3 regions of the Streptomyces broussonetiae genome follow, and region 3 is predicted to be linked to each of the others. Evidence: predicted binding sites of a transcription regulator. Region 3 holds the regulator's gene; each other region holds the start of a gene.

Region 1 (9,370 bases), 2.2 Mb from region 3:
GCGGACGGCGGTTCGGTGACGTCCGGTTTCAACGCGTCCTGGAGGGGCGGCAATCCGGCACCCACGGTGACGCCGGGATGAGAATTTCCGAAGAAAGCCGACTCGCGCGGCTTCTGCTAACAGTCCCCTAATAATTCGGACTTACGTTCCTGCCGTGACGCGACACGAGGAGCACGGCGAAGCGGGCATACGGGTGGGCCGGCGGTCGAGAGCGCCGAGGACCGTCGGCCTCACCCTGGCGGGGGCCCTGTTGCTGGGCGTGGCCACCGCGGGCTGGACGTACTGGCACCTGAACCACAACATCAGGAGCGTCGACATCGACAGCGCGCTCGGCAACGACCGCCCCGTCAGGGCGATGATCACCCCGTCCGCGTCGGCCCCCCCGCTGCCCAGCGGCTCCCTGAACATCCTGGTCCTCGGCTCCGACTCGCGCAGCGGCAGGGCCAACCAGGAGCTGGGCGGCGGCGACAGCTCCGGCGCCCGCTCGGACACCGCGATGGTCGTGCACATCGACGCGGGCCGGACCCGGGCCACCGTGGTCAGCATCCCGCGCGACACCCTCGTCACCCGCCCGTCCTGCCCGCTGTCCTCGGGCCGGTCCACGGCGGTGGCGTACGGCGCGATGTTCAACACGGCCAACGAGCTGGGCGGGCCGGTGTGCGCCGTGAAGACCGTCGAGTCGATCACCGGCGTCCGTATGGACCACTTCGTCGAGATCGACTTCTCCGGCTTCGCCAGGCTGGTGGACGCGCTCGGCGGGGTCACCGTCACCACCGGCCAGGACATCCACGACAACGACAGCCACCTCGACCTGAGCGCCGGCACCCACCACCTCGACGGCAAGCAGGCCCTGGCCCTCGCCCGCACCCGGCACGGCATAGGCGACGGCAGCGACCTCGGCCGCATAGGCCTCCAGCAGAAGCTCGTGAAGGCCCTGCTGGAGCAGATGGCCGACACCAGTCTGCTGACCGACCCGGCCAAGCTGTACCGGGTCGCCGACGCGGCCACCGCCAGCCTCACCACCGACACCGGCCTGAACTCGCTGGGCGCACTGACGGGGCTCGGCCAGAGCCTCAAGGGCCTGACGGCCGACCGGGTGACGACGGTGATGATGCCGGTCGTCACCGCCCCCTCCGACCCCAACCGGGTGATCGCGAAGGAGCCGGCGGCGGACGAACTGTGGGCGTCACTGCGCTGAGGAGACCCGCGCCGGGAAAACCGCGGAAGTTTTTTCCGGGGGCGTGTCGATCCCGGGTCTCCCCGCTCGACGCATGGGTGAGTGGCGGGGACGGACCCCACCACCCGGACCCGAGGAGTCACCATGCCCCGTTACCTGTCGATCGTGCACATCGACGAGTCCACCGCTCCCGCCCAGGGCCCCAGCGAGGAGCTGATGCGGCGGATGGGCGAGCTGATCGAGGAGGTCACCAAGGCGGGCGTGATGCTCGAGACCGCCGGGCTGACCCCCGCCGCCCAGGGCACCACGGTGCGCTGGCAGGGCGGGAACCTGTCCGTCACCGACGGGCCGTTCACCGAGTCCAAGGAGGTCATCGGCGGCTACGCGATCATGCAGTGCAAGGACAAGGCCGAGGCCATCGAGTGGTCCAAGCGGTTCGTGAAGGTGCACGAGGACTACTGGACCGTCTCGTGCGAGGTGCGGGAGATCGCCGAGGCCTGAGTGTTCGCTGGCCCCCCGGCGACAAGGGGTGTTGCATGGTGGGCTGTGGAACCACAGCCCACCCCGGCACGGCCCGACTCCCCGGACTGCGCCGCGGCACACGCCATCGAGACCGTCTTCCGGCTGGAGTCACCCCGCGTCGTCGCAGGCGTCGCCCGGATCGTCCGGGACGTCGGCATCGCCGAGGAGCTGACCCAGGACGCGCTGGTCGCGGCCCTGGAGCGGTGGTCCCGCGACGGCGTGCCCGACAACCCGGGCGCCTGGCTCATGGCCACCGCCCGGCACCGGGCCGTCGACCTGATCCGGCGCCGCGAGACCTACGCCCGCAAGCTCGCCGAGATCGGCCGGGACCTCGAGACCATCGCCCCGCCCGAGGAACCGGCCGACCCGGAGGACATCGACGACGACCTGCTCCGGCTCGTCTTCACCACCTGCCACCCGGTGCTGTCCCCGCAGGCCCGCACCGCGCTCACCCTGCGCCTCGTCGGCGGCCTGAGCACGGCCGAGATCGCCCGCGCCTACCTGGTCCCGGAGCCGACGGTCGCCCAGCGCATCGTGCGCGCCAAGCGGACCCTCGCCACGCGGAACGTGGCCTTCGAGGTGCCGTACGGCCCCGACCGGGAGGCCCGCCTGGGCTCCGTGCTGGACGTCATCTACCTGATCTTCAACGAGGGGTACGCGGCCACCGCCGGCGACGACCTGCTGCGTCCCGGGCTGGTCGAGGACGCGCTGCGCCTCGCGCGTGTGCTGTCCGCGCTGATGCCCAAGGAGCCCGAGGTGCACGGCCTGACCGCGCTGCTGGAGTTCCAGGCGTCCCGGACCGCCGCCCGTACCGCGTCCGACGGCACCCCGGTCCTGCTGGAGCGGCAGAACCGCCGCCGCTGGAACCGGCGGCTCATCGCCCGCGGCATCCGGGCCCTGGACCGCGCCGGAGCCACGGCCCCGGGCGCGCCCGGCCCGTACGCCCTCCAGGCCGCCATCGCCGCGTGCCACGCGCACGCGTACCGCTACGAGGACACCGACTGGCGCACCATCGCCACCCTGTACGGCCTGCTGGCGGTCGCCGCCCCGTCCCCGGTCGTCGAGCTGAACCGTGCGGTCGCCGTGGCGATGGCCGACGGCCCGGCCGAGGGACTGAGGCTGGTCGACGCCCTGGCCGCCGAGCCCGTCCTGCGCGACTACCACCTGCTGCCCAGCGTCCGCGGCGATCTGCTGGCCCGGCTCGGGCGCGTGGCGGAGGCCCGCGAGGAGTTCGTCCGGGCGGCGGGGCTCGCGCGCAACGAGCAGGAACGGGAGCTGCTGCTGCGCCGGGCGGCGGACCCTTCCTCTCCGGGCCGGTCCTCCTGACGCAGGCGGCGCCCAGGCCCTGTCGTCGCCTTCCCGTCCGCCCCGCACCAGACGCCGTGACGCCGCCCTTCGGGCGACGACGGGAAGGTGACGACAGGACCTAGAGGGGCTGTCCCACGAGCATGGTCGGCGCCCCGGCCACCCGGGTCAGGAACACCGTCGCGCAGTGGGGCCCCTGCGGCTTCACCTTCTTGCGCAGCTCCTCCGGCTCGACCGCCGACCCGCGCTTCTTCACGGTCAGCGTGCCGACCTCCCGCTCCCGCAGCAGGGCCTTCAACTTCTTGACGTTGAAGGGGAGCTGGTCGGTGATCTCGTAGGCGGAGGCGTAGCCGGTGGGGCGTGGCTCGTCGGCGGTGACGTACGCGATGGTGGGGTCGATCAGCCCGCCGTCCAGGTCCTCGGCCACCTCGGCGACCAGATGGGCCCGGATCACGGCGCCGTCGGGCTCGTACAGATACCGTCCGACCGGCCGCACCCGGGGATCGGGCAGGCCCCGGCCGAGCAGGGTGCGCGGGCCGGGCAGCAGCGTGGCCCGTACGGCGCCCGGCGCGCCGGTCCCGAACCACAGCACCGCCTCCTTCACGTCCCCGCCGTCGGAGATCCACTCGGCCTCGGCCTCGGCGGGGACCGCCTCGTGCGGGATGCCGGGGGCGATCTTCAGGGCGGCGCGGGCTGCCGTACGGGCCGCGCCGACGGCCCAGGACAGCGGCGGTGAGTACGCCTCGGGATCGAAGATCCTGCCGCGGCCCCCTCTCCTCGCCGGGTCCACGAACACCGCGTCGTACCCGGCGGTGTCCACCTCCGTGACGTCGGCCTCCCGCACCTCGATCAGCTCGTCCAGCCCCAGGGCCTCGGCGTTCGCGCGGGCCACGGCAGCCGTCAGCGGATCCCGGTCCACGGCGAGCACCCGGATCCCCGCCCGGGCCAGCGCGATCGCGTCCCCGCCGATCCCGCAGCACAGGTCCGCGACGGAGGTCACGCCCAGCTCCTTGAAGCGCTCGGCGCGGTAGGCGGCCACGGTGGTCCGCGTCGACTGCTCGACCCCGTTCGGCGTGAAGAACATCCGCTCCGCGTCCGTCGCCGCGAACTTCGCCGCCGCCCGCTGCCGCAGCCGGGCCTGGCCGAGCGCGGCCGACACCAGTTCGGCCGGGTGGTCGCGGCGCAGCCGGGTGGCGACGGCGAGTTCGTCCGCCGGGGCGGTGCCGCGGACCTCGTCGAGGAGGGCACGGCCTTCGGAGGTGAGGAGCAGAGCGAGGTCGTTCACCGGCTCATTGTGGGCCAGTCGGTGGATGGTGCGCCTGCGGCGGCGGTGTCGGCCCGGGATCCGGGTGGACCCCTGGGAGGATCCGACATCATGCGAGCAGTCGTACAAAACGATAAAAATCGGTCGCGTCTTGGGCGTCTGGCGCTTGGTTGCGGAGCCGCCACGCTGGCCTCCACCGCCCTCCTCTCCGGCTGCGGCGACCCCGCCGCCACCCCCCGCCCCGCGCCCGCACCCGGCCACGACGGCCCCGCGCAGGCCCTGAGCCCCCAGGCCCGCAAGGCCGCGGAGCACGCCCGGCTGGTCGCTGCCGCCAAGCGCTGGGGACTGGCCGAAGTCCCGCTGACGGCCCCGCCGCCGCCCAGGGTGAAGCCGCGGATCACCGCCCGGCCCGGCTTCGAGGTGGCCCACCAGAAAGCCTGGGCCCTGCCCCCGGTCTTCACCACGATCCCCACCGACCAGAAGATCGTCTTCCTCACGATCGACGACGGCTCGGAGAAGGACCCCGCCTTCCTGCGGATGATGCAGGACCTGAAGATCCCGTACACCGCCTTCCTCAGCAACTACCTGGTGAAGGACGACTACGGCTACTTCCGCACGATGCAGTCCTACGGCCACACCCTCAACAACCACACCCTGCACCACCCCTACCTGCCGGGCCTGTCCTACGAACAGCAGAAGGACGAGATCTGCGGCATGCAGAAGATCATGAAGAAGCAGTTCGGCAGGGCACCCACCGTCATGCGCTTCCCGTACGGCAACTACAACCAGGACAGCCTGCGCGCCGCCAAGGCCTGCGGCATCCGGTACGCGCCGATCTGGAACGAGGAGGTGTACGTCGACCACTGGGAGTACCGCGAGGACGACCAGAGGATGCGCCGGGGCGACATCGTCCTCACCCACTTCCGTGGCCGTTCCGACTGGAACGGCACGATGGTCGACGACATGCGCCGCTTCCTGAACAAGGTCACGCGCGACGGCTACGCCGTGGCCCGCCTGGAGGACTACCTGTGAGGCCCGGGAGGAGCCCGTGGGCGGGGCGCGTACGGCGGTCCGGCCCCGGGCGGCGCCCGCGGCGGGCCACGGCCGCGCTGCTCGCCTCGGCCCTCCTCCTCGGCGGCTGCGCCCAGTCCGTGGACCCCATCGAGCGCCTCGGCAGGAAGGCCGCCGAGCGGGTCCGCCCGCACGGCCCGCACCGCCCCGCCCCGGACCCGAACTACCGTCGCTGGGGCCTGGCCGAGCCCCTCGCCAGCCCGCCCCGGCCGGCCGCCCGCACCCTCGCGCTCTCCCCGCACAGCGCGGGCCGCTCCCTGCCCCGCGTCATGGACCACGTGCCCACCCGCGACCCGGTCGTCTTCCTCACCTACGACGACGGCGCCGACAAGGACCCCCGCTTCGTGGACATGGTCCGCGAACTGCGGCTGCCGGTCACCATGTTCCTCACCGACAGCATCGCCGGCCCCGGCTACGGCCATTTCGCCCGCCTGCACCGGCTGGGCGCCGGCATCCAGAACCACACCCTCGACCACCGCGCGCTGGCCGGACTGCCCTACCCCGGCCAGCGCGCCGAGATCTGCGGTCAGCAGGACCGCCTCAGGTCCAGCCTGGGCCTGCGCCCCAGCCTCTTCCGTCCGCCCTACGGCGCGTACGACACCACCACCCTGCGCGCGGCCACCGACTGCGGCATCTCCGCGATCGTCCTGTGGCGCGCCACCATGACCCCGACCGACCTGGCCTACGCCCGCGGCAAGCCCCGCCTGGGTCCCGGCGACATCGTCCTGGTCGGCCCGGACGAGACGGTGGGCCGGGCCCTGCGGGACCGCACGATCCGGGTCCTGCGCAGGGTGCAGCAGCGGGGACTGACGGTGGGGCGGCTCGAGGACTACCTGAACTGATCGGCGCCGGTCGGCACGGTTCGGCCCGTCCGGCGACCGAGAGCGAGGCCGTTCGGGCCTGGGCGGGGGCCGGAGCGGCAGCTCCCGGTGACGGCGGGGCGACGCCGCCACCCGGCGCACCCGGGGCACCCGGCGCGGGCAATCTTCGGCCGACGCGCCACGGGCATTGGCACTCCGCTTGACCGAGTGCTAATCCCGGTCATAGTCTCGGCTCTGGCACTCGACGCGTGAGAGTGCCAAAAACGCGACGGGCAGGTCCGGCACCCGCGACGACGGATCCACCTGGTCGCCACCTCAGACAGTTAACCCCGTGAGATCTCCGAAGGGGGAGGTCGGATCGTGACGACCACCAGCTCCAAGGTTGCCATCAAGCCGCTCGAGGACCGCATCGTGGTCCAGCCGCTCGACGCCGAGCAGACCACCGCCTCTGGCCTGGTCATCCCGGACACCGCGAAGGAGAAGCCCCAGGAGGGCGCCGTCCTCGCCGTGGGCCCGGGCCGCTTCGAGAACGGCGAGCGTCTGCCGCTCGACGTCAAGGTCGGCGACGTCGTCCTGTACAGCAAGTACGGCGGCACCGAGGTGAAGTACAACGGCGAGGAGTACCTCGTCCTCTCGGCTCGCGACGTGCTCGCGATCATCGAGAAGTAATCACCTCGAGCAACCCTTTGCTCCTGAGCTGCGCCCCTGGCCCCCGCGACCGATAACGAAGCCGGGCGTCCGGGGCGCAGTTGTCTTTCCACCCATTAGATTTCCGAGAGGGCTCCCGCTGTCATGGCGAAGATCCTGAAGTTCGACGAGGACGCCCGTCGCGCCCTCGAGCGCGGCGTCAACAAGCTGGCCGACACGGTGAAGGTGACGATCGGCCCCAAGGGCCGCAACGTCGTCATCGACAAGAAGTTCGGCGCCCCCACCATCACCAACGACGGTGTCACGATCGCCCGCGAGGTCGAGATCGAGGACCCGTACGAGAACCTCGGCGCGCAGCTGGTGAAGGAGGTGGCGACCAAGACCAACGACATCGCGGGTGACGGCACCACCACCGCCACCGTGCTCGCCCAGGCGCTGGTGCGCGAGGGCCTGAAGAACGTCGCCGCCGGTGCCTCCCCGGCCGCCCTGAAGAAGGGCATCGACGCCGCCGTCAAGGCCGTCTCCGAGGACCTGCTCGCCACGGCCCGCCCGATCGACGAGAAGTCCGACATCGCCGCCGTCGCCGCGCTGTCCGCCCAGGACCAGCAGGTCGGCGAGCTGATCGCCGAGGCGATGGACAAGGTCGGCAAGGACGGTGTCATCACCGTCGAGGAGTCGAACACCTTCGGTCTGGAGCTGGACTTCACCGAGGGCATGGCCTTCGACAAGGGCTACCTGTCGCCGTACTTCGTGACGGACCAGGAGCGCATGGAGGCCGTCCTTGAGGACCCCTACATCCTCATCAACCAGGGCAAGATCAGCTCCATCCAGGACCTGCTTCCGCTGCTGGAGAAGGTCATCCAGGCCGGTGCCTCCAAGCCGCTGCTGATCATCGCCGAGGACGTCGAGGGCGAGGCCCTGTCGACCCTGGTCGTCAACAAGATCCGCGGCACCTTCAACGCGGTCGCGGTCAAGGCCCCCGGCTTCGGCGACCGCCGCAAGGCGATGCTGGAGGACCTGGCGATCCTCACCGGTGCCACGGTCATCTCCGAGGAGGTCGGCCTCAAGCTCGACCAGGTCGGCCTCGATGTGCTGGGCTCCGCCCGCCGCGTCACCGTCACCAAGGACGACACCACGGTCGTCGACGGCGCCGGTGACTCCGCTGCCGTCACCGGCCGCGTCGCCCAGATCAAGGCCGAGATCGAGAACACCGACTCCGACTGGGACCGCGAGAAGCTCCAGGAGCGCCTCGCGAAGCTGGCCGGCGGCGTGTGCGTGATCAAGGTCGGCGCCGCCACCGAGGTGGAGCTGAAGGAGAAGAAGCACCGTCTGGAGGACGCCATCTCCGCGACCCGCGCCGCGGTCGAGGAGGGCATCGTCTCCGGTGGTGGCTCCGCCCTGGTCCACGCCTCGAAGATCCTCGAGGGCAACCTCGACAAGACCGGCGACGAGGCCACCGGTGTCGCGGTCGTCCGCAACGCCGTGGTCGAGCCGCTGCGCTGGATCGGCGAGAACGCCGGCCAGGAGGGCTACGTCATCGTCTCCAAGGTCAAGGACCTGGACAAGGGGCAGGGCTACAACGCCGCCACCGGCGAGTACGGCGACCTGGTCAAGGCCGGCGTCATCGACCCGGTGAAGGTCACCCGCTCCGCCCTGGAGAACGCCGCCTCCATCGCCTCCCTCCTGCTGACGACCGAGACCCTGGTCGTCGAGAAGAAGGAAGAGGAGCCGGAGGCCGCGGGCCACGGCCACAGCCACGGCCACGCCCACTGAGCCACGCCGCTCTCGAGCGAAGGCCCGGCACCCCGCGAGGGGGGCCGGGCCTTCGCCCTGTCCGCCGCCGCCCTGTCCGTGCCTCGAGGGTCTACTTCTCCAACTCGTCCAGTGCGCCGAGCTGTTGCATCAGCCCCAGCATGTCGTCCTGCCACCAGATCTCGGTGATCTTGCCGTCGTCACCGAACCGGAACATCGTCGTCCCGGTCATCGCGACCTTCCGCCCGGTGGCCGCGATCCCCAGGAAGTCGCCCTTGTGCGTGGCGTGCGCGGTCCATCGTGCGCAGGCCCGGCCGCCCTGGGTGAGCAGGTCCTCGATGGTGAACGTGAGGTCGAAGGCCGCGCGCCACATCCGGTACTCGGCGCGGACGTTGTCCAGCCCGAGGGTGTCCTGCGGATTGATCGGATCGTGGGTGTGGATGTCCTCGTCCAACAGGTCGTTGAACGGCGGCAGTTCATCCGGGGCCGTCAGCGCCGCGAAGAACCGCCGTACGGTCTCCTCCGCCAGCCACTCGTCCCGCACGACGTCCAGGTCCGTGAACGTCGGCATCTCGTCGCAGAGGGCAAGGATCCCCTGGAAGACCGTGTCGGTCTCGGGGAGGTTCGAGTTCCGCATCGCCTCCTCGTACGACGGGAACTCCACGACTTCGACGATGTGCGACGCGTCCGAGCGGTCCTTGCCGACGAGTGCGTGCGCCGCCGCCCGCCTCCCCTTGGTCTGTGCGACCCAGTCGTCCATGAGCCGGTTCATCTCGTCCAGCCGGCTCGTCCTGCACTCGATGAGCTGTA
Region 2 (9,370 bases), 1.1 Mb from region 3:
ATGCGGTGATCAATCTCGCGGTTCGGACGACTATCTCAACTGTCCTGGGCTTCGGTTACAGTCTTGAGCAACGCCGATGACCATCGCATGTCGAGGGGCGCGCGCGTTCCACAACCGCATACAGCTCATCCAGAGGGGCAGAGGGACACGGCCCGATGAAGCCCCGGCAACCCTCCAGCCGGTCTCGTTTTTCACAAGCGAGGCTCCCGGCTAGGGAAGGTGCCAAATCCGTCTCACGGCGAGATGCGTCGTGAGGAAGATGAGGAGAAAGGGCCTCGCCTCCATGGCTGTGCAGACAGTTGCAAGTTCCAGCACCTCCACCGTCGACCTCGGTCCCGCCGTGGCGCTGAGCTGTCGCGAGTGCGGTCACCGCGTCCCGCTCGGCCCGGTCTTCGCGTGCGAGGAGTGTTTCGGTCCGCTGGAGGCCGCCTACGACTTCTCCGGCTACGACACCGAGGAACTGCGCCGGCGGATCGAGTCCGGTCCGGCCAGCATCTGGCGGTACGCGCCCCTGCTGCCCGTCCCGGCGGACGTGGCCGACAAGCCGAACCTGAACCCGGGCTGGACCAACCTCGTCAAGGCCGACAACCTCGCCCGCGAACTGGGCGTCACCGGCGAGCTGTTCGTGAAGGACGACTCCGGCAACCCGACGCACTCCTTCAAGGACCGCGTCGTCGCCCAGGCCCTGGAGGCCGCCCGCGCCTTCGGCTTCACCACCCTGTCCTGCTCCTCCACGGGCAACCTGGCGGGTGCCGTCGGTGCCGCCGCCGCCCGCGCCGGCTTCCGGTCCTGCGTGTTCATCCCGCACGACCTGGAGGAGGGCAAGGTCGTCATGGCCGCGGTCTACGGCGGCGAGCTGGTCGGCATCGAGGGGAACTACGACGACGTCAACCGCTTCTGTTCCGAGCTGATCGGCGACCCGGCCGGCGAGGGCTGGGGCTTCGTCAACGTCAACCTGCGCCCGTACTACGCGGAGGGCTCCAAGACCCTGGCGTACGAGATCTGCGAGCAGCTCGGCTGGCGGCTGCCGGACCAGCTGGTGATCCCGATCGCCTCCGGCTCCCAGCTCACGAAGATCGACAAGGGTCTGAAGGAGCTGATCGAGCTGGGCCTGGTCGAGGACAGGCCGTACAAGATCTTCGGCGCGCAGGCCGCGGGCTGCTCGCCGGTGTCCACCGCCTTCAAGGCCGGTCACGACGTGGTCCGCCCGCAGAAGCCGAACACCATCGCCAAGTCCCTCGCCATCGGCAACCCGGCCGACGGGCCGTACGTCCTGGACATCGCGCGCCGTACCGGCGGTGCGGTGGAGGACGTGACCGACGAGGAAGTCGTCGACGCGATCAAGCTGCTGGCCCGCACGGAGGGCGTCTTCGCGGAGACGGCGGGCGGTGTGACGGTCGGCGTCACCCGCAAGCTGCTCAAGGAAGGCCTCCTGGACCCGGCGAAGACCACGGTGGTCCTCAACACCGGCGACGGGCTCAAGACCCTCGACGCGGTGGCCGGCACCGGCCTGAGCGCCACCATCCGCCCGACCCTGGACTCCTTCCGAGAGGCTGGCCTCGCATGAGCGTGACCGTTCGCATCCCCACCATCCTGCGCACCTACACCGGCGGCCGGGCCGAGGTCGCCGCCGAGGGGGCGACCCTCGCCGAGGTCATCGAGGACCTGGAGAAGAACCACACCGGGATCTCCGCCCGTGTCCTGGACGACCAGGGCAAGCTGCGCCGGTTCGTGAATGTCTACGTCAACGACGACGACGTCCGCTTCGAGCAGGGCCTTGAGACGGTGACCCCCGACGGCGCCGGTGTCTCCATCATTCCGGCGGTCGCCGGCGGCTGATATATACCCTCGGTAACCGCAGTTACCGACTGTTCATCGAATGGCCCCTTCCGTGAGAGAAACGGAGGGGGCCATTCAGCGTGATTGAGCGCGGTAGAGTTGGGGAACGCGTTCCGATCTCGAAGGTCACGGGCCCCGGATTCCCCACCGCGGGCCCGATAAGAAGCAGCCAAAGTGTGCGGGCTTTCTGTGGCTTTTGTTCCGCTTTGCGCGGCCCGACTTGCCCTGAATTCAGCCGAAGTTTAGGTAGATTCCGGACCGGGCTCGTCCAGATTTCTCGTCCGATTGACCTGTTGCAGACGGCAGTTGGACAGATACATTCAGCCGCGGTCGACGCGTTCCGGCGCACGCCCCCGACCGATGGGGGGTGAGGTCTGACCCGGGTCCGCGAAGTGTGGATCTGTGCAAGGGCCAGTAATAGGGGAGTTAGGCATGGCTCAGGGCACCGTCAAGTGGTTCAACGCGGAGAAGGGGTACGGCTTCATCGCGGTCGACGGTGGTGCGGACGTCTTCGTCCATTACAGCGCCATTCAGATGGACGGCTACCGCACCCTTGAAGAGGGGCAGCGGGTGGAGTTCGAGATCTCGCAGGGCCAGAAGGGCCCGCAGGCCGACATGGTTCGCCTCAGCGCCTGAACGTTTCTTGTCCCAAGGGCCCGCACCTCGCGAGGGGTGTGGGCCCTTCGCCGTCCCCGGGCCACGCTGTCCGCGGGTGGCCGAGCGCCCCCCCGGACCCGCCGTAGGCGCTTGCGCCCACCCGTCACCCGACCACCACCCCATCGAGCCCGCTTCGCGGGCGCACCTTGCACTCGACCATGCCGAGTGCTAATCATTGGCGTTAGCACTCTGAAGGTGAGAGTGACAAAGAAGGACCGGGTCGGTGAGGCCCGCAGGCCATGTGGGGCAAGGAACCACAGGTCGGCGAGCCGTCCGTCGCGGGCGCGGGCGCGGTCCGAAGGAATCACCCCCAGTCCTGGAGGGACCACTTCACATGGCCAAGATCATCGCGTTCGACGAGGAGGCGCGGCGCGGCCTCGAGCGCGGCATGAACCAGCTCGCGGACGCCGTCAAGGTGACGCTCGGCCCCAAGGGTCGCAACGTCGTCCTCGAGAAGAAGTGGGGCGCCCCCACGATCACCAACGATGGTGTCTCCATCGCCAAGGAGATCGAGCTCGAGGACCCGTACGAGAAGATCGGCGCCGAGCTGGTCAAGGAAGTCGCCAAGAAGACGGACGACGTCGCCGGTGACGGTACGACCACCGCGACCGTGCTCGCCCAGGCCCTGGTCAAGGAAGGCCTGCGCAACGTCGCCGCCGGTGCCAACCCGATGGCTCTCAAGCGCGGTATCGAGAAGGCCGTCGAGGCCGTCTCCGCCGCCCTGCTGGAGCAGGCGAAGGACGTCGAGACCAAGGAGCAGATCGCCTCCACCGCGTCCATCTCCGCCGCCGACACCCAGATCGGCGAGCTGATCGCCGAGGCCATGGACAAGGTCGGCAAGGAAGGCGTCATCACCGTCGAGGAGAGCAACACCTTCGGTCTGGAGCTCGAGCTCACCGAGGGCATGCGCTTCGACAAGGGCTACATCTCCGCCTACTTCGCGACCGACATGGAGCGCATGGAGGCGTCGCTCGAGGACCCCTACATCCTCATCGCCAACTCCAAGATCTCCTCGGTCAAGGACCTGCTCCCGCTCCTCGAGAAGGTCATGCAGTCGGGCAAGCCGCTGCTGATCATCGCCGAGGACGTCGAGGGCGAGGCCCTGTCGACCCTGGTCGTCAACAAGATCCGTGGCACCTTCAAGTCCGTCGCCGTCAAGGCCCCGGGCTTCGGTGACCGCCGCAAGGCCATGCTCGGCGACATCGCCATCCTCACGGGCGGCGAGGTCATCTCCGAGGAGGTCGGCCTCAAGCTGGAGAACGCGACCCTGGACCTCCTGGGCCGCGCCCGCAAGGTCGTCATCACCAAGGACGAGACCACCATCGTCGACGGCGCCGGCTCCTCGGAGCAGGTCGGCGGCCGGGTCAACCAGATCCGCGCCGAGATCGAGAACAGCGACTCGGACTACGACCGCGAGAAGCTGCAGGAGCGCCTGGCGAAGCTCGCCGGCGGTGTCGCGGTCATCAAGGCCGGTGCCGCCACCGAGGTGGAGCTCAAGGAGCGCAAGCACCGCATCGAGGACGCCGTCCGCAACGCCAAGGCGGCCGTCGAGGAGGGCATCGTCGCCGGTGGTGGCGTGGCCCTGCTGCAGGCCTCCTCGGTCTTCGAGAAGCTGGACCTGGAGGGTGACGAGGCGACCGGCGCCAACGCCGTGAAGCTCGCCCTGGAGGCCCCGCTGAAGCAGATCGCCGTCAACGGTGGTCTCGAGGGTGGCGTCGTCGTGGAGAAGGTGCGCAACCTGGCCGTCGGCCACGGTCTGAACGCCGCCACCGGCGAGTACGTCGACATGATCGCCGAGGGCATCATCGACCCGGCGAAGGTGACCCGCTCTGCCCTGCAGAACGCCGCCTCCATCGCCGCGCTGTTCCTCACCACCGAGGCCGTCATCGCCGACAAGCCGGAGAAGGCCGCCGCGGCCGCTCCGGGCGGCATGCCGGGCGGTGACATGGACTTCTGATCGACCTGACGGTTGATCGCGTCCTTACCGAGGGCGGCACTCCCTGTCGTGAGGCAGGGGGTGCCGCCCTCGGGCGTGTTCGCAGTGGCCCGGATCACACAGGGGTGGGTCGTGGTCCGGAATGGGGGCGGCGCGCACGTCGTTACTTAATGAGCTGCAACAATGCGCACACACATACCGGTCGGTTGGCACCCGTCGACCGCTCACCCCGCACTCACGAGGAGCCCCCCACGTGACCGCCACCCCCTCCGCCTCCCGCGCGGCCCAGATCCTGTCCCGCCCGATCGCCCTCAACGGCCTCACCGTTCCCAACCGGATCGTGATGGCGCCGATGACCCGGATGTTCTCCCCCGGCGGCATCCCCGGCGAGGACGTGCGCTCCTACTACGCGCGCCGCGCCGCCGCCGGTGTCGGCCTGATCGTCACCGAGGGCACCTACGTGGGCCACGACTCGGCCGGCCAGAGCGATCGCGTGCCCCGCTTCCACGGCGAGGAGCAGCTGGCGGGCTGGGCCAAGGTCGCCGAGGACGTGCACGCGGCCGGCGGCACGATCGTCCCGCAGCTGTGGCACATCGGCATGGTCCGCAAGCAGGGCGAGCCGCCCTTCGCGGACGCCCCCGCCGTCGGCCCCTCCGGCCTGGTCACCGCCGGTGCCGAGCCCACCGGCAAGGCGATGACCCAGCAGGACGTCGACGACGTCATCGCCGCGTTCGCCGAGGCTGCTGCCGCCGCCGAGCGCATCGGCTTCGACGGCGTGGAGCTGCACGGCGCCCACGGCTACCTCCTGGACCAGTTCCTGTGGGACAGCACCAACACCCGTACCGACGCCTATGGCGGCGACCCGGTGGCCCGTGCGCAGTTCTCGGCGGAGATAGTCGCCGCGGTCCGCGCGGCGGTGTCCGCGGAGTTCCCGATCATCTTCCGCTACTCCCAGTGGAAGCAGCAGGACTACACCGCCCGCCTCGCCGAGACCCCCGAGGAACTGGAGGCCATCCTGGCCCCGCTCGCCGCGGCCGGTGTCGACGTCTTCCACGCCTCCACCCGCCGCTACTGGGTGCCGGAGTTCGACGGCTCGGACCTCAACCTGGCCGGCTGGACGAAGAAGATCACCGGCAAGCAGGTCATCAGCGTCGGCTCGGTCGGCCTCGACGGCGACTTCATCAACGCCTTCCAGGGCGAGGGCTCCGCGGTCAAGGGCATCGACAACCTCCTCGACCGCCTCGAGGCCGACGAGTTCGACATGGTCGCGGTCGGCCGCGCCCTGCTGCAGGACCCGGAGTGGGCGGCCAAGGTCCTCGCCGACCGCTTCGAGGAGCTGAAGCCGTACGACGCCGCCGCGGTGAAGACCCTCAGCTGACTGCGCCCTTGGGGCACTTGTGATCGTCGTCGTCCGTTCCCTGATGAGAGTTGCGGCATGAGGGAAGCGAGGAGTTAGCGATGACGACGACCGAGTCCCAGGCGGTCCCGGACACCGGCGGCCCGGACGGCCCCGTGGTGCGCACCGCGTCCGGCGCGGTGCGCGGCCTGCGGGAGCAGGGCCTGTCGGTGTTCCGGGGCATCCCCTACGCCGCACCCCCCGTCGGCCCGGACCGCTTCCAGGCCCCGCGCCCGCCCCACCCCTGGGACGGCGTCCGCGAGGCCTACGCGTTCGGGCCCCCGCCCCCGCAGGAGGAGGGCCTGCTCGGCCGCGCGCCCCAGCTCCCGGCCGCGTCCGGCGACGAATGGCTGACGGTCAACGTGTGGACTCCCGACCCGGACCCGTCGACCGCCCGCCCGGTGATGGTGTGGCTCTACGGCGGCGCCTTCAAGGTGGGCCACGGCGGCCAGCCGGGCTACGACGCCCAGCATCTCGCCCGCGAGGGCGACGCGGTGCTCGTCAGCTTCAACTACCGCCTGGGCATGGAGGGTTTCGCCCACTGGACCGGCGCTCCCGCCAACCGCGGCCTGCTGGACCAGGTGGCCGCCCTGGAGTGGGTCCAGGAGAACATCACTGCGTTCGGCGGCGACCCGGACCGGGTCACCGTCTTCGGCGAGTCGGCGGGCGCGGGCTGCATCGCCGCACTGCTCGCCATGCCCGCCGCCCGCGGCCTGTTCGGGCGCGCGATCGCCCAGAGCGTGCCCGGCACGTTCTTCTCCCTGGACCTGGCCCGCGACATCGCCACCGCCCTCGCGGCCGAGGCGGGCCGCCCGCCCACGGCCGCCGACCTGGCCGCGCTGGACCCCCGGCAGCTCACCGAGGCGGGCAAGGCACTGGGCGCGAAGATGCGTGCGTACACCGATCGTTGGGGCCAGGTGGCCCCGAGCGCGGTCCCCTTCTCCCCGGTGGTCGACGGCGAGGTCCTGCCGACCACCCCCTGGGCGGCCCTGGCCGCGGGCGCGGCCCGTGACGTGGACCTCCTCGTCGGCCACAACCGCGACGAGTTCCGCCTGTTCCTGGTCATGGCGGGCCTGCCCGGCAAGATCACGGACGAGATGGCGACGCAGACCCTGCGCCTGTACGCGCCGGGCGGGCAGGCAGGAGAGGCGGCCTACCGAGCGGCCTTCCCCGGGGCGGGCGCGGAGCAGCTCTTCGAACGGGTACAGACGGACTGGCTGTTCGCCCTGCCGAGCCTGCGTCTGGCGGAGGCCCAGCGGGCGGGCGGCGGCCGTGCCCACGTCTACGAACTGACCTGGCCGGCCCCGGAGACCATCGGCCGGCTGGGCGCCTGCCACGGCCTGGACCTCCCGCTGCTCTTCGGCACGTTCGGCGCCGACCTGGGCGCCCTCATCTTCCCCGGGGGCAAGCCCACCCCGGAGGCGGAGCGGCTCTCGGCGTTCATCCGCAGCGCCTGGACGACGTACGCCCGGACCGGCGACCCGGGCTGGCCGCAGTACGACTCGCAGGCGCGCCTGGTGCAGGTCCTGGACGTGGAGCCGAGGGTGGCCCCGTATCCGGAGGAGCAGAGCAGGAGCATCTGGGAGGGCCACGAGTTCGGCGCCCTGCCGCTGCTGACCTGAGCGCCGCCTACAGATTGCCCAGAGGACCGTTCATGGGCTCGATGTCGACACGCACGGGCGTTCCCCACACCCGCAGCACCTCGTAGTCGGTGAACTCGTGGACGAGCCGGTAGGCCATGGCGGCCCGGGACGAGCGTCGCTGGGCGGCGAGATACGTCTCGGCCTCGCGCCGGTCCCGCCGGGGCGTGCCGCACAGCTGCCACTCCTGCCCGTTCCAGGCCTCCGGCAGCCAGCGCTGCTGCGGCTGGGGCCGGTCGGCACGGACGCCGTAGCGGGAGGGGGCGGTGGCGGGCGCGGCTTCGGCCCTGCCGCCGCTCTGGTACTCCGACCGGCGGGCGGCCCGGCGCCGGGTCTCGCACAGCAGGCACAGATCGGGCGCGCTCTCGTCCACGGGCCCCTGCGGGTGCTCGGGACACCGGGTGGCGGGCGCGCTGCTGCCGGCGCTCTCCTCCACGAGGTCGAGCGCCCGGCGCAGATCGGCCTTGATCTCGTGCAGCCGGGAGTCCGGGGTGTCGCCGGTCAGGGCCTCCCCGTGTTCCCCGACGAGGCGTAGGGCGCGGCCGAGGGCGGCCAGCTGGGCGTGGTTCATGGTCAGTCCGCGTAGTCCTTCAGTTTCTCGGTGTCCAGTGTGCTGCCGACGGGCGCCGGCAGTTCGACGGTAGCGCCCCAGGGGTAGCCGGGGGGACTGCAGGTAGTGGCCTTCCTTGTAGGTCAGGCCCCTGCGCGGTGTTGGCGCACCGGCGGGGGCCGTTTGCTCATGGCCGCACGCCAGAGCCTCGTGACTCTGTGTCGCAAGTCGAACGCGTCAGGTCAATCGTGGGGTGGGAGGGCGGGTTGAGGCCCTCCACCCATTCCTTGAAAAGGGCGCTCGGGGCTGGGGGCTCGGGGCTTGAGCTTCGGGACGGCTACCTGAGGGACGAGGTGAACGCAGCCCACGCGGCCGAGCTGAAGAAGAGCTTTGGGCCGTGGGGGGTCTTCGAGTCTCGGACGGGGACGAGGGTGGGGTGGCCGTCGGCGACTTCCAGACAGTTGTTGCCGCCTTGGCTGTAGCTGGACTTGCTCCATACGGCCGTGCTCGGGTCGTAGTCAGGGGTGTTCCTCATGCGCGTAATCCTGCGCCAACTCCTCAATCAGGACCAGGGACTTCTCCCGCGAGAGCGCGGAGGCCACAAGGAGGTCGAACGTGAACCTCAGCTGGGCGACGGTGGCCGGGTCGTCCTCCAGGCGCCCGGTGCGGACCCCCTCGAAGTAGACCAGCGGAGGGGCGTCCGTGAACTCCATCAGCTTGACGGCGCCCTGCATCGCCGCATGTGCGCCCGCGCCGAGTGGCAGAACCTGCATGATGACCCGGTTTCGCCGGGCCAGCCCGGAGATGTGGTGCAAGGCCTCCGCCATTACCTTTCGACCGCCGGTCTCCCGGCGCAACGACGCCTCGTCAAGCACTGTCCACAACAATGGCTTTGTTGGATGGTCGAGCAGACGGATCCGCTCCATCCGGCCTTCCGTCCACTCCTCGACGGTCTCCTCCGGCACTGTCGGGTCGTACGCACGGTTCGCAGCCCGTGCGTACGCGGGTGTCTGGAGCAATCCGGGGATCAGGAGCGGTGCGTACTCCCTGATAGCCGTGGCCTGCGCCTCCGCCTCGGCTGCCTCCTCGAAGGGCTCCTCGTACTTCGACTTGGCTGCTGCTCCGCAGTTCCGCTGGAAGAAGCCGTCCGTCCCCAGGGCTTCGTCCAGCATCCGCGCGTACTCCCACTGCATCCGCCGCGTCCCCGACTCCAGCTGCCCGATGAACGAACCGCTCACGAAGAGCAGTTGGCCCAGCTGCTCCTGGCTGATCCCCTTCCGCTCACGGGCGTGACGTAACTCGGCGCCCAGCATGGCGCGGGGTGAGGAGGACGGATCGAGGTCCTTCGGGCC
Region 3 (9,370 bases):
GGTAATTGTGATGACGGCAAGCCCTGATCTGGTCCACAACATGATCGTGGAAGACGTGTTGGACCAGATCCCGCGCAAGCGGTGGGCGAGGCTTCAGACCCAGGACGTCGACATCCTTGACGAGGCCAGCGAGCCGGTTCCGGACTTGGCGGTAACGCGGCAGGAAAGATCCCTGCCTACCTCATCCTGGACCCGATCATGGCGCACTGCGTCTTGCTGACGAAGCCTGCGGGCCAGGGCGAGGACGCCGACTACCTGGGCCAGGAGATCATCAAATTCGGCGATCCAGTTCCGGTGGAGGTCTTGGGACTCGAACTGGACACCACCGAGTTCGGATCGTTCCCCAACGTCAGGCCCCACCGCTACCCGTGACGAAGTCGATCAGCTCCTCCACCCGCCCCAGCAGCTCCGGCTCCAGGTCCTTGTAAGAGGTCACCCGCTTCAGGATCGCCTGCCACACCGCGCCGGTGTTCTGCGACGGCCAGCCCAGCGCCCGGCACACGCCCGTCTTCCAGTCCTGGCCGTGCGGCACCCGGGGCCAGCCGGCGATTCCCAGGGACGACGGCTTCACCGCCTCCCAGATGTCGATGTACGGGTGGCCGACGACCAGCGCGTGTTCGCTCGTCACCGACTGGGCGATGCGCCACTCCTTCGTGCCCGGCACCAGGTGGTCCACGAGCACGCCCAGCCTCGCGTCCGGGCCCGGCGCGAAGGACGACACGATCGACGGCAGGTCGTCCACGCCCTCCAGGTACTCCACGACCACGCCCTCGACGCGCAGGTCGTCGCCCCACACCTTCTCGACCAGTTCGGCGTCGTGGCGGCCCTCGACGTAGATGCGGCCGGCGCGGGCCACGCGGGCGCGGGCGCCGGGGACGGCCACCGAGCCGGAGGCCGTGCGGGACGGCCGTACCGGACCACCCGACGCGGGCCGTACGAGCGTCACCACCCTGCCCTCCAGCAGGAAGCCGCGCGGCTCCAGCGGGAACACCCGGTGCTTGCCGAAGCGGTCCTCCAGGGTCACCGTGCCCGCCTCGCAGCGGATCACCGCCCCGCAGAAGCCGGTGCCGGGCTCCTCCACCACCAGACCCGGCTCCGCCGCCACCTCCGGCGCGGGCTGCTGCTTCTTCCACGGCGGGGTCAGGTCGGCGGAGTACACACGAGGGCGCGGGCCCGCAGGGCCCTCGTTGGAGGGGTGGTGGCGGGAGACGGGTGGGCGCATTCGGATGACCATAGGAGAAGTCCCCCGCCCGCGCTCACGACACGCCGAAACGGGCGGCCAGCGCGTCGCGTTGACGTCGTACGAACGCCGCGTTCACCACCGCTCCGTGACCGGGCACGTACAGTGCGTCCTCGCCGCCCAGGGACAGGAGCCGGTCCAGGGCGTCCGGCCAACGGGACGGAACCGCGTCCGGGCCTGCCTGCGGCTCGCCGGACTCCTCGACCAGGTCGCCGCAGAAGACCACCTCGCGCTCGCCCGGGATCAGGACCGCCAGGTCGTTCGCCGTGTGACCGGGGCCCACGTTGGCCAAAAGCGCCTGGCGGCCGTCGTCCAGGTCGAGCGTCCACTCGCCCGAGACCTGGTGGCCGGGCGGTACGAGGGCGTCCGCCGCCTCGTCGGCCTCGGCCGCCGGCAGGCCGTTCCTGATCGCGTCCAGGCGCAGCTCCTCGCGCTCGTGGGCGAACACCGCGTCGACACCGACCGCCGCGTACACCTGCACCCCGGCGAACGCCGGAGTCCCGAAGACGTGATCGAAATGGGGGTGCGTGAGCGCGAGATGGGTCACACGACCGCCGGCCAGTTCCTGCGCCTGCGCCCGCAGCCGCGCGCCTTCGGCCAGACTCGAGCCGGCGTCCACCATCAGCGCCGTATCCTCGCCGAGGACCAGTCCCACGGTGCAGTCCCAGCCAGGAAGCCGGCACCGCCCGATCCCGGCGGCCAGCCGCTCCCATCCCAGCTCTTCCCAAGTCAGCGTCATACCGCGACGCTAGCCCTACGGGCCGCAACGACGGCACCGACCTTGCCCCGGGTGTACCCGACAGCCGTACACTGGGCCCCGGGAAAGGCTGGCACTCGCATGGGAAGAGTGCCAGGCGGCCGAACAGACGGACGAGCGGTACGAGGGGACGAGGTGCTGGAGGTGCGCGCGAATGCTGAGTGAACGCAGGCTTCAGGTGCTGCGCGCCATCGTCCAGGACTACGTCGGCACCGAGGAGCCGGTCGGCTCCAAGGCGCTGACCGAGCGGCACAACCTCGGCGTCTCCCCGGCGACCGTGCGCAACGACATGGCGGCCCTGGAGGACGAGGGGTTCATCGCCCAGCCGCACACCAGTGCCGGGCGGATCCCCACGGACAAGGGCTACCGGCTCTTCGTCGACAAGCTCGCGGGCGTCAAGCCGATGACCGCGCCCGAGCGGCGGGCCATCCAGAACTTCCTCGAGGGCGCCGTCGATCTCGACGACGTCGTGGCCCGTACCGTACGGCTGCTCGCGCAGCTCACGCGGCAGGTCGCCGTCGTGCAGTACCCGTCCTTGACCCGGTCCACCGTGCGGCATGTGGAGCTGCTCGCGCTCGCCCCCGCGCGCGTGATGCTCGTGCTGATCACGGACACCGGCCGGGTCGAGCAGCGGATGGTCGACTGCCCGGCGCCGTTCGGCGAGGCCTCGCTGGCGGATCTGCGGGCCCGGCTCAACAGCCGCGTCGCGGGGCGCCGGTTCACGGACGTGCCGACGCTGGTCGAGGACCTCCCGGACGCCTTCGAGCCGGAGGACCGCGGTACGGTCTCCACGGTGCTCTCCACACTTCTGGAGACACTCGTGGAGGAGAACGAGGAGCGGCTGATGATCGGCGGCACCGCCAATCTCACTCGCTTCGGACATGACTTTCCCCTCACGATCCGGCCGGTGCTCGAGGCGCTGGAGGAGCAGGTCGTGCTCCTCAAGCTCCTCGGCGAGGCGAAGGATCCGGGCATGACCGTGCGCATCGGGCACGAGATCGCCCACGAGGGACTCAACTCCACGTCCGTCGTGTCGGTCGGCTACGGTTCGGGCGGCGAGGCGGTTGCCAAGCTCGGCGTGGTCGGACCGACCCGCATGGACTACCCGGGAACGATGGGAGCGGTACGCGCAGTGGCACGGTACGTCGGACAGATCCTGGCGGAGTCGTAAGTGGCCACGGACTACTACGCCGTTCTCGGCGTGCGCCGCGACGCGTCGCAGGATGAGATCAAGAAGGCGTTCCGTCGGCTCGCGCGCGAGCTGCACCCGGACGTCAACCCGGATCCCAAGACCCAGGAGCGGTTCAAGGAGATCAACGCCGCTTACGAGGTGTTGTCGGACCCGCAGAAGAAGCAGGTCTACGACCTGGGCGGCGACCCGCTCTCGCAGGCCGGCGGTGCGGGCGCGGGCGGTTTCGGGGCCGGTGGCTTCGGCAACTTCTCCGACATCATGGACGCGTTCTTCGGTACGGCGTCGCAGCGCGGTCCGCGCTCACGCACCCGGCGCGGCCAGGACGCGATGATCCGTATCGAGGTCGAGCTGGGCGAGGCGGCCTTCGGGACCACCAAGGACATCCAGGTCGACACCGCGGTCGTCTGCAACACCTGCAACGGTGAGGGCGCGGCGCCCGGTACGACCGCCCAGACGTGTGACATGTGCCGCGGTCGTGGTGAGGTGTCCCAGGTCACCCGGTCCTTCCTCGGCCAGGTCATGACCTCCCGCCCCTGCCCCCAGTGCCAGGGCTTCGGCACGGTCGTGCCCACGCCGTGCCCGGAGTGCGCCGGTGACGGGCGGGTGCGGTCGCGGCGGACGCTGACCGTGAAGATCCCGGCCGGTGTCGACAACGGCACCCGGATCCAGCTCGCCGGTGAGGGCGAGGTCGGCCCCGGCGGCGGTCCCGCCGGTGACCTGTACGTCGAGATCCACGAGCTGCCGCACCCGACCTTCCAGCGGCGCGGCGACGACCTGCACTGCACGGTCACCATCCCGATGACTGCGGCGGCGCTCGGCACGAAGGTGCCGCTGGAGACCCTGGACGGCATGGAGGAGGTCGACATCCGGCCCGGCACCCAGTCCGGCCAGTCGATCCCGCTGCACAACCGGGGCGTCACGCATCTGCGCGGCGGCGGCCGGGGCGACCTGATCGTCCACGTCGAGGTGCAGACCCCGACCAAGCTGGACCCCGAGCAGGAGCGGCTGCTGCGCGAGCTGTCCAAGCTGCGCGGCGAGGAGCGTCCGCAGGGCCAGTTCCAGCCGGGCCAGCAGGGGTTGTTCTCGCGGTTGAAGGACGCCTTCAACGGACGCTGACGTGCGCCGGGGCGTGGCCGGGGGTCCGGGGGCCGGCCCCCGGGCAGGCACAATCAGCCGGGCCGGCAGGGGTTGTTCTCGCGGTTGAAGGACGCCTTCAACGGACGCTGAGGCGTCGTCCGACAAGGGCCGTACGGGGTGCTCCGGCACCCCGTATGCCGTTGTCCTATGCCGACGCAAGCCCCGATTCGGACTTGTTCGAAGGACGTGACAACATGCGGTCATGTCCTCCGCGCTGACCGATCTCTTCCCCCACCCGATCGTGCAGGCCCCCATGGCGGGCGGTGTCTCCGTCCCGCAGCTCGCCGCCGCCGTCTCCGAGGCCGGCGGCCTCGGCTTCCTCGCCGCCGGTTACAAGACCGCCGACGGGATGTACCGGGAGATCAAGCAGCTGCGGGGGCTCACGAGCCGCCCCTTCGGCGTGAACGTGTTCATGCCGCAGCCCGAGTACGCCGAGTCCGGCGTGGTCGAGGTCTACACCCACCAGCTGGCCGGTGAGGCCGCCTGGTACGAGACCGAACTGGGCGACCCCGACAGCGGACGGGACGACGGCTACGAGGCCAAGCTCGCCGTACTTCTCGACAACCCGGTGCCGGTGGTCTCCTTCCACTTCGGTGTGCCGAGCCGGGAGGTGCTCGACCGGCTGCGCCGGGCCGGCACCGTCACCCTGGTCAGCGCCACCACCGCCGAGGAGGCCCGCGCGGTCGAGCAGGCCGGGGCGGACGCGGTGATCGCACAGGGCGTGGAGGCCGGCGGCCACCAGGGCACCCACCGGGACCTGCAGGAGAACGACGGCTCCGGTATCGGCCTGCTGTCACTGGTCGCACAGGTCCGCGAGGCCGTGAACATTCCGGTCGTCGCCGCCGGCGGCATCATGCGGGGCAGTCAGATCGCCGCCGTCCTCGCGGCGGGCGCGAGCGCGGCCCAGCTGGGCACGGCCTTCCTCGCGACCCCCGAGTCCGGCGCCCACGCCCTGCACAAGCAGGCGTTGGCCAACCCCCTGTTCGCCCGCACCGAGCTGACCCGCGCGTTCTCCGGCCGCCCGGCGCGCGTCCTGGTCAACCGCTTCGTCCGCGAGCACGGCCCGTACGCCCCCGCCGCCTACCCCGAGGTCAACCACCTGACCTCGCCGCTGCGCAAGGCCGCCGCCAAGGCCGGGGACGCGCAGGGCATGTCGCTGTTCGCGGGCCAGGGCCACCGGCTGGCCCGGGAGCTGCCGGCCGGGGAGCTGGTGGAGGTGCTGGCGGCCGAACTCGCCGCCGCCCGGACAGCGTTGTCGGCCGGGGGTGACGGGCGATGACGGCCCCCGTCTTCGTCGTCGAGCACTTCGACGCGGACAGCGGACGCTACGTCCTGGACGGTCCCGAGGGCCGCCATGCGGTCTCGGTCAAGCGGCTGCAGCCCGGTGAGGAGGTCGTCCTCACCGACGGCACCGGCCGCCACGCCGTGTGCGAGGTGATCGGCAGCGAGGGCAAGGACCGGCTGATCGTGCACATGAGCAGCATCTTCGAGGAACCGGCACCCAGCCCCCGCATCACCGTCGTCCAGGCCCTGCCCAAGGGCGACCGGGGCGAAGTCGCCGTCGAGACGATGACGGAGGTCGGTGTCGACGCCATCGTGCCGTGGCAGGCCGCCCGTTGCATCACCCAGTGGAGGGGCGAGCGGGGTCTGAAGGCCCTCGGCAAGTGGCGGGCCACCGCCCGGGAGGCCGGCAAGCAGTCCCGCCGGGTCCGCTTCCCCCGGGTCGCGGACGCGGCGACCACCAAACAGGTGGCCGCACTTCTCGCCGAGGCCGACTTCGCCGCCGTACTGCACTCCGACTTCGAGCACGAGAGCCGGCCGCTGGCCACCGCCGAACTGCCCGCCGAGGGCGAGATCGTGCTGGTCGTCGGCCCCGAGGGCGGCGTCGCACGGGACGAGTTGACGCTCTTCGAGGAGGCCGGGGCGAAGCCGTACGTCCTCGGTCCCACCGTCCTGCGCACCTCCACCGCCGGCACCGCCGCAGCGGCCCTGCTGCTGGGCCGCACCGGCCGCTGGTCCTGACCCACACTCGGGGGACACCGTGGAACTCGCCCAAGTCCGACTGCTGGTCACCGACTTCGCCGCCTGCTACCGCTTCTACGCCCACGTCCTCGGGCTGAAGCCGCAGTCCGGCGCGGCCGAGGGCCCGTACGAGAAGTTCAGCCCGCACGTCGGCTCCGCCGGCATCGCCCTGCAGGACCGGGCGATGATGGCCGAGATCCTGGACGAGCTGGGCGACACCGTCAACGGCCACCGCTCCCTGGTGGTGCTGCGCGTGGACGACCTCGACGCCTACTGCGCCGAGATCACCTCCCGCGGCGCCACCCTGATCCACGGCCCGTCCCACATGACCGACCGCATGCGGGTCGCCCACCTCAAGGACCCGGAGGGCAACCTGGTCGAGCTCCAGGAGTGGCTGCTGCTGCGCGGCTAGATGCTCCGCCGCTCGCGCCCGCGCGGCGGTAGCCGCATGTCCGGTACGGCCCCGCGTCCCTTGGGGGGACCCCGGCTCCCCGAACGGGTGAGTGGCCGTATGCGGCCTTCCCCGGCGGGCGCGCCGGTGGCACTCTGCCCTGCATGGGGGCTTTCAGGTGGGTTCGGTATGGGTCGCACGGGGCGCGGGTCGTGGGTGCGGCGGGGGCCGTCGTCGTGGCCGGTGGGGCCCTGGTGGCCTGCCAGCCGACCGGCCTCGATTCCATGACCGCCGCCTACACCACCGGCAGGACCGCCACGGCCGGGCTGAAGCAGCAGCATGTGGACGTCAGTTGGCTCAGTTGTACCGGTCATGACCGAAGCAACGGGACGGCGGGCACGCTCTCGCCGACCGGGACCGGCGCCGTCTTCGTCGACTGCAAGGGCGAGACCGGTCACCGGCAGAAGATCACCGTCACCGGGAGGGTCACCAAGGTCGTCGACGGGGCGTGCGTGCGCGGGGATCTGACGGCCTGGGTCGGCGGCCGGCAGGTCTTCCACGTGAGTGGCCTCGGTGACTGCAACGCCACACCCGGGCCCACGTACAAGCCGCCCACCTACCGTCCCGGGGGCGGCCGGCCCACCGTGACGGTCACCGTCACCCGGACCCTGTGGTGCAAGGGCGACCCCACCTGCTGGCCCGTCGAGGGCAAGTGAGCGCCGGGGGCGAGCGACCTTCGCGTCAAGAGATCGGAACGCCGGGCGTGGCACGCCGATCGCTGCGTACAGTGACGGGGTGACTCAGGGTGCTTCGACGGGAACCACGGCGTCTTCCGGATATCTCCGATTCCCCCATGTACACGGCGAGTTGGTGACGTTCGTCGCCGAGGACGACGTGTGGCTCGCGCCCCTCGACGGCGGCCGGGCCTGGCGGGTCAGCGCGGACAACCGGCCCGTGAACCGGCCCCGGATATCCCCGGACGGGCGCCGGATCGCCTGGACCTCCACCCGGGACGGCGCTCCCGAGGTGCATGTCGCCCCCGTCGACGGCGGCCCCGCCGAGCGGCTGACGTACTGGGGCAACGGCCGTACCGAGGTGCGCGGCTGGACCTCCGACGGGCGGGTGCTCGCGCTCGGCGCGCAGGGCCGTCCCAGCTTCCGCCACAGCTGGGCGCACGCCGTCCCGCTGGACGGCGGCCCCGCCCGGACCCTGCCGTACGGCCCGGTCGGCGATGTGGCGTTCGGACCGGCCACCGTGCTGCTGTCGGTGACGATGGGCCGCGAGGCGGCGTACTGGAAGCGCTACCGGGGCGGTACGGCGGGCCGGTTGTGGATCGACCGCGCCGCCGAAGGCGACGAGGGGGCAGGGGAGTTCGTACGGCTCCACGAGGAGATCGACGGCAACATCGAGTGCCCGGTCTGGGCCGGAGACCGCATCGCCTTCCTCTGCGACCACGAGGGCACCGGCGCCCTGTACTCCTCCCTCGCCGACGGTTCCGACCTGCGCCGCCACACGCCCCTCGGCCGCTTCTACGCCCGGCACGCCTCCGGCGACGGCACCCGGGTCGTCTACTGCTCGGCCGGAGAGCTGTGGGTGCTGGACGACCTGGAGGGCGCCGAGCCGCGCCGGCTGGACGTGCGCCTCGGCGGGCCCCGGATCGATCTGCGGCCCCGCCCGGTGGACGCCGGCCACTGGTACGGCGCGGCCTCACCCGACCACACCGCGCGCGGCAGCGCCGTGTGCGTACGCGGCGGGGTCCACTGGGTCACCCATCGCTCCGGACCCGCCCGGGCCCTCGCCGCCACCCCGGGCGTGCGCGCCCGGATGCCCCGCACCTTCCGCGCCGACGGCGAGGAGTGGGTGGTGTGGGTGACGGACGCCGAGGGCGACGACGCCCTGGAGTTCGCCCCCGCGACCGGGAACGTGCCCGGCGCCACCCCGCGCCGCCTCGCCGCCGGACAGCTCGGCCGGGTCCTGGAGCTGGCCATGGCCCCCGACGGCAGCCGGGCCGCCGTCGCCGCCCACGACGGCAGGCTGCTGCTCGTGGAGCGGGAGACCGGCGAGGTCCGCGAGGTCGACCGCAGCGAGGACGGCGAGGTCTGCGGCCTCGCCTTCTCGCCCGACTCCGCCTGGCTCGCCTGGGCCCACCCGGGCCCTCGCCCGCTCTCCCAGCTGCGGCTCGCCCACACCACCGACCTGTCGGTCACGGAGGCGACCCCGCTGCGCTTCCAGGACTACGCCCCCGCCTTCACCCTCGACGGCAAACACCTCGCGTTCCTGTCCAACCGCGCCTTCGACCCGGTCTACGACGAGCACGTCTTCGACCTCGCCTTCGTGGTCGGCGCACGCCCGCATCTGATCACCCTGGCCGCCACCACGCCCTCGCCCTTCGGCCCGCAGCGGCACGGCCGCCCCTTCGAGACCCCCGAGAAGGACGAGACCCCGGACAGCGAGGGCACCCCGGCCACCCGTATCGACCTCGAGGGCCTCGCCGACCGCATCGTCCCGTTCCCCGTGGAGGCCGGCCGCTACTCCACCCTGGGCGCCGCCAAGGACGGCGTGCTCTGGCTGCGCCACCCCGTGCACGGCGTCCTCGGCGCCGCCCGCGCCCACCCCGAGGACCCCGAACCG

What was found. Region 3 encodes HrcA, which represses chaperone genes, less so after heat shock. Its sites were predicted from a motif close to TTNGCACTCNGNNNNNCNGAGTGCNAA; they were not measured.
Region 1: a site for HrcA is predicted at 6,348-6,374, ahead of groES (co-chaperone GroES). Genes of this name have one in related genera too.
Region 2: a site for HrcA is predicted at 2,642-2,668, ahead of groL (chaperonin GroEL). Genes of this name have one in related genera too.

Annotation. Positions count from the first base shown of each region.
Region 1 is NZ_CP047020.1:5,663,775-5,673,144, forward strand. Features, by position in the region: gene GQF42_RS26345 (LCP family protein) at 155-1,198, shown strand; gene GQF42_RS26350 (YciI family protein) at 1,322-1,678, shown strand; gene GQF42_RS26355 (RNA polymerase sigma factor) at 1,724-3,025, shown strand; gene GQF42_RS26360 (class I SAM-dependent methyltransferase) at 3,126-4,289, opposite strand; gene GQF42_RS26365 (polysaccharide deacetylase family protein) at 4,380-5,300, shown strand; gene GQF42_RS26370 (polysaccharide deacetylase family protein) at 5,297-6,181, shown strand; gene groES (co-chaperone GroES) at 6,521-6,829, shown strand; gene groL (chaperonin GroEL) at 6,953-8,581, shown strand; gene GQF42_RS26385 (ester cyclase) at 8,673-9,370, opposite strand, start outside.
Region 2 is NZ_CP047020.1:4,527,836-4,537,205, reverse strand. Features, by position in the region: SAM riboswitch class I at 123-266, shown strand; gene thrC (threonine synthase) at 284-1,567, shown strand; gene GQF42_RS20935 (MoaD/ThiS family protein) at 1,564-1,839, shown strand; gene GQF42_RS20930 (cold-shock protein) at 2,272-2,475, shown strand; gene groL (chaperonin GroEL) at 2,831-4,453, shown strand; gene GQF42_RS20920 (NADH:flavin oxidoreductase) at 4,686-5,810, shown strand; gene GQF42_RS20915 (carboxylesterase/lipase family protein) at 5,891-7,450, shown strand; gene GQF42_RS20910 (hypothetical protein) at 7,458-8,039, opposite strand; gene GQF42_RS20905 (DUF397 domain-containing protein) at 8,356-8,553, opposite strand; gene GQF42_RS20900 (helix-turn-helix domain-containing protein) at 8,537-9,370, opposite strand, start outside.
Region 3 is NZ_CP047020.1:3,427,732-3,437,101, reverse strand. Features, by position in the region: partial or broken gene GQF42_RS15895 (Uma2 family endonuclease) at 1-372, shown strand, start outside; gene GQF42_RS15890 (DUF3097 domain-containing protein) at 350-1,222, opposite strand; gene GQF42_RS15885 (MBL fold metallo-hydrolase) at 1,257-1,979, opposite strand; gene hrcA (heat-inducible transcriptional repressor HrcA) at 2,152-3,168, shown strand; gene dnaJ (molecular chaperone DnaJ) at 3,169-4,305, shown strand; gene GQF42_RS15870 (nitronate monooxygenase) at 4,529-5,605, shown strand; gene GQF42_RS15865 (16S rRNA (uracil(1498)-N(3))-methyltransferase) at 5,602-6,348, shown strand; gene GQF42_RS15860 (VOC family protein) at 6,368-6,760, shown strand; gene GQF42_RS15855 (hypothetical protein) at 6,904-7,455, shown strand; gene GQF42_RS15850 (S41 family peptidase) at 7,607-9,370, shown strand, end outside.